2 regions of the Bacillus sp. WC2507 genome follow, and region 2 is predicted to be linked to the other one. Evidence: riboswitches for the same ligand, from Rfam matches in the RefSeq annotation. Region 2 holds a riboswitch; the other holds the start of a gene.

Region 1 (8,082 bases), 1.2 Mb from region 2:
AGAAAAGGCCGAATGGCATATTCAGCAGTATTCCTTTTTGTTATTTCATACATTGCGTTGAATGAGGTTTCAAAATCGTTAAGCCCATATTTTTCAACGTATTTTGCAATAGGCATGTACATATATCCGTTTGTAAATGTGCCTACTTCTGTTGTATTTTCTGGTCCCAATGTTTTCAGTAATATATGTATTGCTGCATGAAAATCTTTTTGTAAAGCATTGTGTAATTCATCTGCAATTACTTCAATACGCTGCTTTAACTCTAAACTTTCAACTTTACATGTTACGGAAGATACGAAGTTTCTTTTCGAGAAAGTAGGATCGTGTTTACAAATAGAATCAGCCATACTTTCTACTAATTCTTCATTAAATAAAAATTTCAACGGAACATATTTACCCATGTTTTCACCTCGGTGGTCAAATAAAAACAATTTTTATTTTTTAATCGACAATCCATAAACCAAAGTCTCACTCGGAGTCGTAATACTAAAACCAGTCGTCTTATAATCAAGTTTCACCGTATCACCAGTGTAGTCTTTCGTGAATGAATCCATTTGTACGATAAGCTCTGCATCTTCATATACAACGTCATCTGCATCATATGTATCCCAAATTAAATCCACATCAACGAAAATACTACAAGAGTTTGTCATTGTTCCTCTAATGCGAATGATCTTTTTGTCTTCACGTTCTAATCTATGTATAGCTGCTTTTGCTTCATCAGTAATACGAATGTTCATGGTATCCCAACCTTTATTTATATTTCCTTTATTATTGCAAAAACAGGAGCAATAGGGAAGGGAGAAGCATTGGAATAAAAAACGAGCAAACAAATTTGTTTGCTCGTTTTACTTTATTTTAGTTCACATTTATCAAGCGGAATCACTTTCGTTTTCTTCGTAAATTTATATCCTAACCATAGTACTAAGAAGAGTGGTAAACCGATATAAGAAACGAGTACACCGTTCCAATCGATTGATTCGCCCATAAATGCGCCGTAGTTTTGACCTAAAATTACGATGACACAAAGTGCAAATGCGAAGATTGGACCGAACGGGAACCATTTCGCTCTATATGGTAAGTCTTTTAAATCTTTACCTTGAGCGATATATGCTTTACGGAAACGGTAATGACTAATTGCGATTCCGACCCATGCGATAAAGCCAGACATTCCAGATGCGTTTAATAACCAAATGTATACAACACCGTCACCGAATAATGAGGCAATAAAAGCGATACTACCGACAATTGACGTTACGATTAATGCGTTAACAGGTACACCGCGGCTATCTAATTTACCAAGAAACTTTGGTGCTTTTCCCTGGCGAGCTAGATCCCAAAGCATACGAGTTGATGCATACATACCAGAGTTACCAGCAGACAGTACTGCCGTTAAAATAACAGCGTTCATAACAGAAGCAGCAAAGGCAACGCCCGCTTTTTCAAAAATAAGTGTAAATGGACTTACTGTTACATCGCTTGCAGCAAGGCTTTCAGTCGTATAAGGAATTAATAAACCGATAACGAGAATCGCAAGGATATAGAATAAAAGAATACGCCAAAAGATCGAGCGAATTGCTTTTGGAATGTTACGCTCTGGATCAGCAGTTTCACCAGCAGCTACTCCTAATAATTCAGTTCCTTGGAAGGAGAAACCAGCAGCCATAAATACACCGATAATTGCCATAATGCCGCCATTAAATGGTGCATCTGCAACAGTGAAGTTTTTAAAGCCAACAGATTCGCCGCCCATAATTCCAAAAATCATCATGAAGCCGACAATTAAAAAGATAATAATAGTAACTACTTTAATAAGTGCGAACCAATATTCAGATTCACCAAACCCTTTAACAGATAAATAGTTTAAAAGGAAAATAATAGCTAAACATAATCCACTCCAAATAAGAGAAGGAGTATCTGGGAACCAAAATTTCATAATTAATGTTACAGCAGCTAGTTCAGCAGCAATTGTAATGGCCCAGTTATACCAATAGTTCCATCCAAGTGCAAAGCCAAGTGATGGATCAACAAACTTTGTTGCGTACGTACTAAAAGATCCAGTAACAGGCATGTAAGCTGCGAGTTCAGCTAAGCTTGTCATTAAAAAGTAAACCATAATTCCAATTGCGGCGTATGCAATTAATGCACCGCCAGGACCAGCAGAATGGATAACACCACCGCTAGCAAGAAATAGTCCGGTACCGATTGTACCACCGAGAGAAATCATCGTAAGGTGACGAGATTTTAATCCGCGTTTTAATTCACCTTGTCCTTGTGTAGTTTGCGTTTTAGAGGTAGATTGATTTGTTGCGCTATTCATGTTCAACACTCCTTTTCTTGTAGGTTAGGAAGGAGCGGGGGAGAAAAATACAAAAAACCGCCAAAGGAATTTGGCGGAACGTTTCACAAATAACCACCCCATCATACCCTTCCGTTAAGATAGCACCCCACGTTTACACGGTAATTTTGTAAACGTGACAGTTCTGTTCCTTTCGGAGACAGCCCCAGCTTATACTTCCAGAGAAGAAATATAAACTTCGGCAACTTTTCCTTTCAAACGAAGTCAGGGACATTCTCTGTGTCTCGTCCGTTTTACTTTTAAAAGTCGCAACCTCTACCTCATCGGATTGATGAGGATTTTATATATTGCTAAGATTTTTAATATATGGCAATTGTAATGAGTTTCTGAATATATTGCAAGATATTTTGTTAGGAAAAGTCAAAAAATATCGGTTATTGTATAGGAAACGCTTGCAAAACTCCACCCGAACCTACTGTTATGTAACAAAAAATAAAGAAAGAAATTGTTATACAAATGTTTCGCAAAAAATATTGGAAAACCCTTTAAAAATAAAAGAAAATTCTGAAAATATAATTCGACATAACTATTAAAAGAGGAATATTCCTTAAATTCGTTTCAAAGAATAAGTATAAATCTGATAAATAGAATGAATATTCTTTTTATTTCTGATAAAATTGAGGTATTGTTTAATTGAAAAGGGGAAATCAACATGAAATTAGAAACAGAAAGGCTCTATATAGTGCCGTGTACAGAAGAGAGTATTCACGTTGCTAACGAGCAAGGGTATAATAGTGGTCCACATATTGTAGGGCATGTAGAAAATATAAAGCAAGATAAGGATTTATTACCTTGGGGCGCGTGGTATGTCATTCGAAAAGAAGATGACATCGTTCTAGGTGATGTAGGGTTTAAAGGGAAACCAAATGAGGAACATACAGTAGAAATTGGTTATGGATTTATTGAGAAATATTGGAATAAAGGGTATGCAACAGAAGCTGTAAGAGAATTAATAAATTGGGCTTTTCAAACAGAACAGGTAGAAACAATTATTGCAGAGACACTTCTAGAAAATGATGGATCGATTCGTGTATTAGAGAAATTACATATGAAGAGAATTGGCAATACAGAGACAATGATTAATTGGAGAATGGAAAAATAAAAAATACCGCTCGAAGTATATCGGGCGGTATTTTTATCGTTATGGTAGCATTTGCTTTTGATCATTCGGATATCCGGCGGTCGATGCGTTAGAATGTTTGGAATGATTGCGAACAGCAATGAAAATAGAAATAATAACGACAAGACCAACTGCCACGTAAGAAAGTGAAATAATAGTTGGATCCACTTTAAATGTAGTAAGCAGTGTACGAATGTTTGTAAAGATAATAAGGCCACCAACTAATACGCCAAGTAAATGAGAAGGTACGATGCGCACTAACCACGCGGCGATTGGTGCCGCAACGATACCACCGAGCATGAGAGAAAATACCCAAACCCAACTTACTTGTTCCCAGCCAAGTGAAATGAAAAATCCAATTGTTGCAGCGAGTGAAACAGGAAATTCACTCGTATCTACAGAGCCGATAACTTTTCTAGCTTCGTTTCCTCTTGCTAAAAGTACAGGTGTCGTAATTGGACCCCAGCCACCACCACCAGTTGAATCAACGAATCCAGCGAATAAGCCAAGCGGAACAAGCTGTTTAGCAGACATACGTTTCTTTGAAGTGACAATTTGTTTTTGAATGATGAATCGTAATAAAATATAAACCCCTAAAGTAAATAAAAATACGGAAATGTACGGTTTAATTACATCGCCAGGTAAATTACTTAAAAAACATGCCCCAATAAATGCGCCAACTGCTCCTGGCAATGTAAGCCTGGAAACGGTATATTTATCAACGTTTCCAAATTTGATGTGGGATGCACCAGAAGCGGCGGTTGTAACGACTTCAGCTAAATGAACAGATGCGGAAGCGACAGCAGGTGCGATACCAAACATTAGTAAAAGTGAGGTAGATGTTACCCCATACGCCATTCCAAGTGCTCCGTCAATCAATTGAGCGAAAAATCCAATAATAGCAAAGACAATTAATTTCTGCATAAATAATCCCCCTGTAATAGTAAATGAAAAAGGCACTTTTCCCGTATGAGAAAAGTGCCTTTGGTTTTTCCAATCAGCAATAATTAAATTTGTTTCATTATAATACACATTAATCGTATAAATCAACTAGGTTTTAAAGTTTTTTGAATTGAACGAAATAAAAATAAAATATACAATAAAAGGATGGAGAGAAAGGGGAGAAAGACATGTTACGATTTGATCATCTCGTACACGCAGTGAATTGTACACCGGAGGAAGCGGCAAAGCAAATGCAGGAACTTGGATTTCATACTGTATTAGGCGGAGAGCATACTACTTGGGGTACTTGGAATAGTTTAAGTTATTTTGATTTATCATACATAGAATTTCTGGCAGTTCAACATGAAGAAAAAGCGAAAGAAGCAGAAAATCCATTAGTACAAGAAACAGTGGTGAAATTACAAACTGGAGAAGGTATGTTACAAATCGCAATTCGAACAGATGCCATTGAAGAATTAGCAGATCAGTTTAGTAAATACGGTTTACAAACGATAGGGCCATTTGAAGGGAAGCGTATGAGAAAAGATGGCCGCCTTTTAGAATGGAAAATGTTATTTGTAAAGCAAGAAGAAAATGGACCGAAATTACCTTTCTTTATACAGTGGAATGAAACAGACGAAGAAAGAAGAAATGATTTACGCAACATAGGGACAATCACTGAACATAAAAACAAAGTACAACAAATTGAAACGATTCATTACGCAGTGAAAAGCGTTCGAGAAACGGTGCGGAAATGGAAAGAAGTAATGGGGCTAACAGCAAGCTCAATCATACAAAATGAAGAATGGAATGCGGAGTGTCAAAGCGTATCATTCGGTGACATTCATGTGCAGTTTTGTGAACCGGTTGGAGAAGGGCTAGTACAAGAATGTTTGAAGCATCATGGCGAATATCCATTTGCAGTGGAGTTTAAAGGGGAAAATAAACGAGAGCATGAAGTGTTAGGTAGTTTGTACATATATTGATAGAGGTGAATGCTTTGGAAGAAATGCTTAGAGAGATAGAGAGAAGACTAGAATGGCCTCGTATTATAAAGTGTACAGCTATTTCAAAAGGTTTTTCACATGAAGAGAAATATAAAGTTGAATTAGAGAATCGAGAAACATATTTTGTAAAAGTATGTGATGCTGTTCATTTTGAGCGAAAACATGAAGAATATACGTATATGAAACAATTAGAGTTATTACATATTCCAACGCCCAAGTTGATTCATTTCATAAAACTTGAGGAACTAAATAAATGTGTTCAAGTATTTGAATGGACCCAAGGTGTAAATGGTGAAGAAGGTTTAGGGAAGTTATCGGTGGAAGAACAGTATAATGCAGGAAGAAAAGCAGGGGAAGTATTAAAGAGGATTCACTCAATTGAAAGAGAAAGTGCAAGTAATAGATGGGAAACAATTAGATGGAATAAGTATGAAAGATATATAGAGGCATTAGCAGATTACGAGGTGAACTTTCTGGATTTGAAGCCCGTATTAACCTTTGTAGAAAATCATAAGTATTTATTGGAGAATCGTCCAATCACATTTTTACATGATGACTTCCATCCAGCAAATAGTATGATTCATAATAAGGAATTTATCGTTATCGATTTTGGTGGATATGATTTTGGCGATCCAATACACGATTTTTATAACGTAGCGATTTTTACTACAAGAATAAGCAAACCATTTGCGGTTGGACAAGTTCAAGGTTATTGCGGAGGCGAACCATCGCTTCATTTTTGGCAACTGTACTCATTATATGCAGCAATGACATTCCCAGCTGATATCGTATGGACAAACCGAAGCACGCCGCATTTAGTAGATGATATGAAGGAAAGATTGAACGGAATTTTAGAAGATCATAATCATTTTTCATCCTATATTCCAAAATGGTATCAATCACAACATGAGGATATAATAAACAATAAGTAATGGAGGGATTTATATGGATAAAATAGCGGTAATTTCAGATATTCACGGTAATATTCCAGCATTAGATTCTGTACTGAAAGATATTAAAGTAAGAGGAATTGAGCACATCATTTGTCTTGGAGATCTAGTTGGAAAAGGTCCTCATTCTAGTGAAGTGATTGAAATCATTCGTAAAGAATGTGATGGAGTTGTAATGGGGAACTGGGATGATTTTATTACAAAACCGACTGAATTTCAGGCGTTAAAATGGCATCAAAAACAACTATCGGAAGAACACAATGACTATTTAAGAAACTTACCATTTTCAATCGAATTTTATATGAGCGGCAAACTCATTCGTATGTTCCACGCTTCGCCGAGAAGTTTATATGAAAGAATTCAACCACATGCCTCAAGAGAAGAACGGATTAGTATGTTCGAAAACAGTGAGCTCACAGAGAATATAGAAGGGGAAAGAAAACCAGATGTCGTTTGCTACGGTGACGTTCACCAAGCGTTCGTTCAAAATTTCAGAGGGAAAACGTTATGTAATGCTGGTAGTGTAGGTAATCCTCTTGAAATTACACAAGCGTCCTATTTAATATTTGAAGGAACTTACGATAAAAAAGAAGCAGCGAGCTTTTCCATTCAACTCGTACGTGTACCGTATGATATTGAATTGGCCATCAGGCTAGCAGAAGAACTCAATATGCCAGAGATTGAAGAATACAAACAAGAGTTACGCACTGCTTTATATCGAGGATTTAAGGGAAAGTAAGCCAATCATAATATATCAACGATTTTTCAAATATATCTATCGTAACTTAAAATATATCAACGTTTTTTTCGATATATCAACGATTCGACAAAGGATATCGACTTACCGACAAATAGTGACACATAATTTTACTCATAATAATATTATGTAAACAGGTTGTGTGGAGGAAATATCATGAACCGAAAACAACGTATGAAAGAAATTGTAGATCATATTTTAAAATTAAACGTAACCCATCCAACAAGAGTTGGAGTAAGTGGTATTACAGCGTCAGGAAAAACAACATTCGCAAACGAATGAGCATAATCCGAAAGAGTGTGCGGATGTTGTTTTTCAGAATAGCAATTTTGACGATCCGTTAGTTATATGTAAAGGAATTTAATATCGTTTATATAGCAAAAAATTTGTGAAAGGGTGATGTTTTGGGTGGATAAAAAAGATAATCCGAACGAATGGCCTGTGTGGGCGAATGAGTCAGTAGAGATAGTTAATGCAAATCCTGATTGGCAAGATAAAGGCCGATGTGAAGAACAGCAACTATATGAACTGCTTGCTCCTCACGGTATAAGCAAAGTAATACATATAGGAAGTACATCCATACCTGGTTTACCAGCAAAACCTATCATTGATTTAATGGCTGAAATAGACTCATTTGATAGAGTACTACATATTTCAGCGAAATTGGGCATATATAATTGGCATTATGTAAGCCCAGAATTAGATGAAAGACCTTGGAGAAGGTTCTTTGTGAAAGTTAAGAATAATAGGCGTGTAGCGCACCTGCATTTGATGGTTAAAGGAACTGAGCGATGGGAGCAACAACTTTTATTTCGTAACCGCTTACGAGAAAATCCACAATTAGTTTATGAGTATTCAAATCTTAAACAAGATTTAGCTAAAAGATTTAACCAAGATAGAGAAGCATACACAAAAGCTAAAACAGAATTTATTAAACAAGTTCTAAA
Region 2 (8,082 bases):
AATGATAACAAATACGTTACTGCATCTAGTCCAAATCCTATTCCGGCAGATGCAACTGAAACGATCAATCCTCCAAGAGCCGGTCCAATTAATCGAATACCTTGATTACTCATTTGTGTTAATGCATTAGCTGCGTTTCGAATTTCTGGCACAAATACTTTTGCTCTTACAGCTGAATACGCTGGCTGAAATATGCCTTCCATAAGCCCATATAATGCCACTAGTACGTATAGAAATGGAATTGTTAAAACATCCATAAATATAAGTGTTGCAAGTAATAGCATTAATATACAGCGGATTATGTCTGTAAATAACATTAATTTTACTCGGTCAATTCGATCTACAACTAAACCCGCAAACGGTAAAGCAAGAATATTAGGTAGCATGTACATTGCCATTGTCATCCCCATTACAACTGTTGAACCAGTCAATGAATACACAACGACTGGCAAAATAACCATCGTTATAGAACTCCCTAAAGTCGAAAGTAATTGCCCAATCCACAAAAACTTAAAATGTCGTGACGCTTTAACTGGCAACAATAATTTACCAACATACCCCAAAGCTTTTTCTCTTTGTACTTCCCCTTGCATTTCTCTCTCCTCTTTTCAAATGATTATAGACTTTATAATATTTAACTAAAAATTTCTAATATTCTTTTTCAATTATATAAGAAACCATTATGTTATGGTAAATTTATCAAAATAAATATAAAGGAGAATACAATATTATGCCTCTAAATTCACATAACATCGAGCACCGCATCTATACAATGTGTATGATCCAGCGAAATAATGAAGTTTTACTTATAAAACGCCCCGATCATCGAGATTTTCCTGGCTACATAGCTCCTGGCGGAAAAGTAGATTTCCCAGAAAGCATATTACAAGCTGCTATACGAGAAGCTAAAGAGGAGACTGGACTGCACGTTTCTAATTTGACTTTCAAGGGATTAGACGAATATGTAAATCCGAAGGGAAATGTTCGATATATGGTATTCAACTATTGGACAGATTCATTTGAAGGCGAACTTCTTATGGACCCTCCAGAGGGCGAATTATTATGGGTACCAATCGATACAGCATTAAATCTTCCTATGCAAGATTGGTTTAAAGAAAGATTCCCATTATTTTTTGAAAAAGGTACGTTTGAAATTCAACGTGTTTGGGACCGAGACTTGGATAAACAAGTTGCTATGACAATTACGCATACGTAAAAAAGCTTGGAATCTCTCCAAGCTTTTCTTACTTCCCTTCTATTTTCTTAATCTCATAATCAATTTCTAAAAACTTAACTCCAAATATCCACATTCTATGATTAGCTTCTAATATGTGATTCGTGCCCTCTTTAATAACAAAAGTCTCTGCTAACGGTAAACGTATTGTAAAGAAACGCGTATGTAAATATATCCCCTCATCTCCCTTACCATTTCTTCTCAGCTTACTAGTAATGATTAAATCATTACTCTTATTACATAATTTCAAAACCCCTGTCATATTCGAATATGGTAAAGGTAATCCGATATTCATGTATGTCTCATTCTCATGTGTATGTTTTGAGTAAAGAGCTAAAAAAATAGATTCTCCTGCTTCATTTTTTCTTAGCCAAGCCCTTACATCCTCTCTTCCATCCTTCTCATCTATTATCCCAACGATAGAGCCATGCATCGTTTCCCACTTGCCGCCCATTCCTAAATGTATTTGTTCGATACGTTTACTCATTTTCTCATAGCAAAATGCAAGCGGGCGGAACCAACGATTCCATTTAATATGCGATTTTAACTCATACTCTTTTGTATTTTCATAAAATCGAATAATACTTAAAGGAATCTTCTTCGTGTCAAATACCTCACTATGAAAATCATTCATTTTATCAACTAAACCTTTGTATTCCTTGCTATCTATTAAATGTCTGTTATATAAAAACGCTTCCCCAACTGTCGCATTTCCTCTTAACCTGCTCATTGGTTTCCCGTAATATTTATAATTCGGAGCATTCTTTTCAATCATCCAACCGACAAATGCTGGTAACGCTACTCCAATTCCATTGACAACACCGTGAATCCAAACCATTTGAGCAATTGTAATCGTCATTACATGTGTCAAATTCCCATACGAATATATAAGTGAAAACATAATTGTTACCATGAGTGTACTAGACGATATGATTAGGAGAATCTTTGCACTAATAGCATTAAATTTCGTGCGCCAAACATAAATACCATAACTATAAATCGCACATAAATATAGGAACACTGCAAAAAATTCAAATACCCTTGAGTATGTAATTCCTATTGCAACTGTCATAGGTGAAATGACGATGATAAACATAATAGCATCATACACTTTACTTCTCTTTTCTCTTTTTCTCCCAATTAAACCAGCTGATAACGGCAATAAAAATGCCGAATAATGAAAATGTGCAGCGGTAAGCAAAACAATATCAGAACTAAAGTCCATAATGGAAAGCTTTGCTACTGAAGCAAAAAACCAAAAACCACCTAAAAACAAATACATAAACGCACTATCGATAGCCGTCTCTTCTAACGGTTTCCATCCTCTTTCTAGCAATCTACTTGCACCAAATAACGCAACAATTCCTGTATATACAAACCAAAGTAGTGCAAAGAAATAGTGATTTGTTACGAAAGCTAGCATTGCACTAATTGCTGCGATTGGAAATAAAAGCGATACAAATTTATAAAAGAATACATACGATCCATTTCTTGTTTTCTTATCAATAATGCAAAATGACATCGGTATAAATAACAAAATAGATAATAAAATAATTGCTTCAACTGGGTTTACATTTGACCACTCACATATTAGAAAAATAATATAACAAGCAAGCCCAACTATTATATTTTTCATTCTATTTATTTCCTTTCCACAAATGTTCCCTTATATGAAAATAATGAACCGATTAACGGATTACGTACTTGTACATGAATTCGAAAACATTGTAGTGTTTCATCATAACTTTCTACAATTTTTGCCTCTCCGTATAAAAATCTAGGTAACGGTATTTTTCTTCCAAACATAAAAAACCATTGTTTCTTTGAAGAAATATGCATTGCCCCTACCTCATCAATATGAAAATTCAATGTAGAAACAAGTATGTGCGGTTCACCAAAACAATCCACAATTTCATTATTCTCTTCATCCAACTGCATAACGGCATTAAAATATCTTTTCTTATTGTGAAAATAAAAAGTACGATTCCACCGCACAAGTTCATGTCCATGTTCATCTCGCTCAGCAGTATTATGTATTGTAAATGGCACTTCCTTCCCCCGCTCAGAGAAAAACATACGGAATTTCGATGCAATTTTTAATATTAATTTTACGAAAAAAGAGCCTCCGTAAATTTCATCCATCTTTCCTTCCCCTGTGAAACTATTATCTTCTGTAATCGCATACCGCTTCTGTAATTCTGGATGAAGTTTTTTATAAGTATCTCCTAGTAATCTCTCATAAATATTAGCCATACATTATCCCTTTCTCGTCCTCTTGCAATTTTTTGCACTTGGTAAATTAAAACTATTTATATAACCAACAATCGATAACCCTATCAGTAGGATATTTAATGTAATTGGATTAAACGGCTCTGTAAAGCTTACGATATTCGTAAATCCTGCCGCTATCATTAAGGCTATTAACATAAAAATATGTACGATAAATACTTTTTGTTTTGGAAATGGCAACAGCCATATGACACCAAAAATAATTTCTAGCAATCCAATTATTTTAAGTACAAAAATACTATGTTCAGTTGAACCAATCATCACAGATAGCATCTTTACTTCTTCTGAATGAGTAAAAACTAGTTTCGGCACTATCCCTTGATACATCCATACAAAAGCAAATAAAAAACATACGAGCCAATATGTCATTGTTTTTCTAATTAGTAATCTAGGATGAAGTCCCTTTTCTAACCATAATTTTAAAGCATCAAAACTCCAAGCTGTCGCCCAACCTAATAACGGACGAAACATATAGGAATCTATTACACTCCCTATACGACCAAACCTCGTATCATAATCATATTGCGTCTCAAAATGAATGTGTTCTTCGGTCGGTGTATACTTCCAATAACCACGCCCTATTTGAATAAGAGATAATTTACTATCTGTCCAAAATTTTAAAGAAGAAATTCTTTCACCCGTTTCTTTTCTTATCTCACCTATTGATTCCCCTTCTCCAGCTATTTCAAGTCCAAATCCGATCTTTGTTTTATATAAAAACTTCTGTGGTTCTCCTTCTTTTTTCTCTAAATAAGAAATTTCAGTAAAGCGGGCATCCCACTCTGTATGTATATCTGGTTCCTGCGTATATTCCCATAATTTCTCCATTGTTGTGTTCATTTCTGCCGAAACATAAATAGGCTTTTCCCTCTTCATTCTTCCACCTCCAATGCACTATAAATTTAATGTACATGCAATGAATTTATTTTGCTACATTTTTCACAAACTTCCCCATAAAAAAAGAAAGAATTTTTAAAATATATATAAAACACTTGATTCCCCGAAAAATTTAAATTATTATAAAACAAATGTTACCAACAACTTCATAAATCAAACACTCTCGCCTAAAACGTGAGATAGAGGTTGCGATACTTATGAGTAGTCTAATGGAGACACAGAGATGTCTATGAACTTAGATGAAAGGAAGTATTGCCGAAATTGATAAATTTCTCTGCATTTATCAATTGGGGCTGTTTTCGAATAGAAACAGAACTGTCATATGTACAGACGTGTACGTATGAAGAGCTATCTACAAAAAAGAGATATCATTTTTTATGATATTCCTTTTTTGGCGGTTTTTTTATTAGCTCCGTTTTCTGTTTCCCTTTTCCTGTAACAGCACCATCCTCACTTATTTGAGATGGTGTTTTTTGTTTGTCTTTCTGGTAACTACAGGAGTATTGGGATTTATATATTTCCTAATCTATTCTTAAAAATAGACGAAAGAAGGAATTTGTAATGGAAACAATTGTTCAAAAATTTGGTGGCACTTCTGTCGGAAGCGTCGAACGCATTCAACATGTAGCAAATTTAATTATTGAAGAATATGAACGAGGTCATAGCATTGTCTCTGTCGTTTCAGCAATGGGAAAAAGCACGGATGAACTTGTCGCACTCGCTAACGCTATTACAGAAAATCCAAGTAAACGTGAAATGGATATGCTTCTATCTACAGGAGAACAAGTAACTATTTCATTATTAACGATGGCACTGCAAGCAAAAGGCTATCATGCAATTTCATTAACAGGATGGCAAGCTGGTATTACGACAGAATCTGTACATAGTAATGCACGGATTACTGACATTCATACAGATCGTATTCAATCTTATCTTGCCGAAGGCACGATTGTTATTATAGCTGGGTTCCAAGGAGTCAGTGAAGAACATGAAATTACAACACTTGGACGCGGTGGCTCTGATACAACTGCTGTTGCATTAACCGCTGCACTGAAAGCAAAAAAATGTGATATTTACACGGATGTGACAGGCGTATACACGACGGACCCACGAGTTGTAAAAGACGCTTATAAATTAGATGAAATTTCTTATGACGAAATGTTAGAACTTGCAAACCTCGGTGCTGGTGTATTACACCCGCGTGCGGTTGAGTTTGCTAAAAATCATAATGTCGTTTTAGAAGTTCGCTCAAGTATGGAACAAGAAAACGGAACAATTGTAAAAGGAGAATGTAACATGGAACAACAATCAATCGTTAAAGGTATTGCATTTGAAGATAATATTACACGCGTCACAATGAAAGGATTGGAACAAGGTGCACTTTCAACAGTTTTCTCTACATTAGCAGCGGCACATATTAATGTAGATATCATCATTCAAAGTATTACAAATGAAGGAACTGTTCACCTCTCCTTCTCAATCCACTCTAATGATTTAAGAGAAACTTTAGAGGTATTGGAACAAAATCAAGAAACACTACACTATGAATCTGTAGAATATGAAAATCATTTAGCAAAAGTATCAATTGTAGGATCAGGTATGGTATCTAACCCAGGTGTCGCTGCGAATATGTTCACTACTTTAAAAGAAGAAAATATTCATATTAAAATGGTAAGTACATCAGAAATTAAAGTGTCTGTCGTTATTGACCGCCTTCATTTAGTAACAGGTGTGGAGGCACTGCATCAATCATTTATGGCGAAAGTTGAGCCTTTGGTTCAGATGAGTTAATTTTACATTTGGATTACAGCTTACAAACCCATATTAATCTATTTCCTTCCTATATAAATAGAAAGCTGTTTGCTTTGTATAGAGTGACAAGAAAGTTATTTACAACAATCGAGCCATTTGCGTACAGGATAGGAATATTTTGTGGGAAACTCGAAGTTATTTTATCGAATAGCAACTACATTATCAAATTCTTGAAATGATAGCATTCACGAAATAAAGTTCGCGCATATTTCAATAGTAGAGGATTTAGGAAGTGTTGTTCGTTAACAAGGTGTTATATACTATACCCGAAAACACTTTGTCACATTTTCCTACACTGTGACAAGGTGTTTTTTGTTTAGAAGAGATTTTAGTATAATTATAAGGATAATTAGATAATAAATTTATACATATAAGGAGATAAAGACTATGACAAACAACAGATTACTACGAATGGACAATGTCAGCATCGTTGTAGAATCCCTTGATAACGCAATCTCTTTCTTCGAGGAGATTGGCTTGAATCTCGAAGGGCGAGCTACTGTTGAAGGTGAATGGGCTGGTCGCGTAACAGGACTCGGTTCCCAGTGCGTAGAGATTGCTATGATGGTTACGCCAGATGGTCACAGCCGAATTGAACTTTCGCGATTTCTCACCCCACCTACTATAGCAGATCACCGGGCAGCTCCTGTAAACGCCCTCGGTTATCTGCGCGTCATGTTCACCGTTGAAGACATTGATGAAATGGTATCCAGACTTACTAAGCATGGTGCAGAGCTCGTTGGCGAAGTAGTTCAGTATGAGAACTCGTATCGACTCTGCTACATTCGTGGAACCGAAGGAATTTTAATCGGTTTAGCGGAAGAACTCGGTAACAAATAAGTAGGTGATGTTTTATAAAAAACCTTTACTGAAGTGAAAATATTTGAAGAAAATTCTTATTCAATAAAAAGAGCACTATTGTTGAATAAAACTTAGATTTTTAACCCCGTCCTAGCTTTAGAACGGGGTTATGCTTGTTTGAAATTTTTAACATACTATCAACATCCCAAAATCATTATAAAACAATTCAATTACTTGTTATACCCTTTCCTAGGAAATATAACGGACTCTTCTCACTTCTTATCATATATATCTTTTCTATTAAAAAACGATCGGAACTCATTCAAAATAACTTTCTTCATGTCAGTGTAAAAAACCATCATGAATAGTGAAATTCCTAATAAGATCTCTTGCATTCCTTCATAATCAATGAAAGCACTCACAATTAGCAAACCACATCCAATATAAAAACCAAATTCATTCTCTTTCTCAAAATCCTCATCTTCTTCATCAATATGTATTTTTTCTTTTAAATCTTGATTACCTTTTATTAATTCATCAAGTGTAACATTATACATTTCGCTCAATAAAATCAAATTTTCAATATCCGGAAAGCTTTTATCATTTTCCCACTTATACACTGCTTGCCTCGTCACACCAATCTTTTTAGCAACATCCTCTTGCGAAAACCCCTTTAGTTCTCGTAATTTTTTCAGCTGTTCTCCTATGCTCATAACGTCCCCTCCTTTAACAAATTATTACATAAAAAGAGATATAAATGAAAGAAACCATTAGTAAAACTCTCTGTAAACCACTCGTTTACACAACAAAAAAGGGAGGATAGCTCTATCCCTGAGCTACTCTCCCTCATAATTCTATTAAAACAGATGAATGTTTTCTTTCTTGCAAGCTTCACGTAAATCGTCAGGCCATACAGAAGATTGAACTTCACCAATATGTGCTTTACGTAGGAAGTACATGCACATTCTTGATTGTCCGATACCACCGCCAATTGTTAATGGTAGTACGTCTTCTAATATCCCTTTATGGAAATCATACTCACGTTTGAA

The links. A riboswitch is a leader RNA that binds a small molecule or an ion and turns the genes downstream of it on or off. The one in region 2 is predicted to bind lysine.
Positions count from the first base shown of each region.
Region 1: it holds a riboswitch for lysine, as region 2 does, so the genes downstream of both, ACUN28_RS14260 (amino acid permease) here and ACUN28_RS20630 (aspartate kinase) in region 2, are expected to answer to the same signal.

Region 1 covers NZ_JBQXPN010000001.1:2,674,595-2,682,676, forward strand. The annotation lists gene ACUN28_RS14250 (DNA alkylation repair protein) at 1-401, opposite strand, end outside; gene ACUN28_RS14255 (iron-sulfur cluster biosynthesis family protein) at 435-740, opposite strand; gene ACUN28_RS14260 (amino acid permease) at 854-2,320, opposite strand; lysine riboswitch at 2,433-2,625, opposite strand; gene ACUN28_RS14265 (GNAT family N-acetyltransferase) at 3,012-3,461, shown strand; gene ACUN28_RS14270 (sulfite exporter TauE/SafE family protein) at 3,501-4,403, opposite strand; gene ACUN28_RS14275 (VOC family protein) at 4,610-5,407, shown strand; gene ACUN28_RS14280 (aminoglycoside phosphotransferase family protein) at 5,422-6,360, shown strand; gene ACUN28_RS14285 (metallophosphoesterase family protein) at 6,374-7,117, shown strand; gene ACUN28_RS14290 (hypothetical protein) at 7,292-7,417, shown strand; gene ACUN28_RS14295 (GrpB family protein) at 7,544-8,082, shown strand, end outside.
Region 2 covers NZ_JBQXPN010000001.1:3,913,548-3,921,629, forward strand. The annotation lists gene ACUN28_RS20605 (MFS transporter) at 1-593, opposite strand, end outside; gene ACUN28_RS20610 (8-oxo-dGTP diphosphatase) at 731-1,216, shown strand; gene ACUN28_RS20615 (YndJ family protein) at 1,245-2,870, opposite strand; gene ACUN28_RS20620 (DUF4166 domain-containing protein) at 2,876-3,487, opposite strand; gene ACUN28_RS20625 (DoxX-like family protein) at 3,491-4,399, opposite strand; lysine riboswitch at 4,593-4,779, shown strand; gene ACUN28_RS20630 (aspartate kinase) at 4,982-6,211, shown strand; gene ACUN28_RS20635 (VOC family protein) at 6,620-7,072, shown strand; gene ACUN28_RS20640 (helix-turn-helix domain-containing protein) at 7,306-7,746, opposite strand; gene asnA (aspartate--ammonia ligase) at 7,891-8,082, opposite strand, start outside.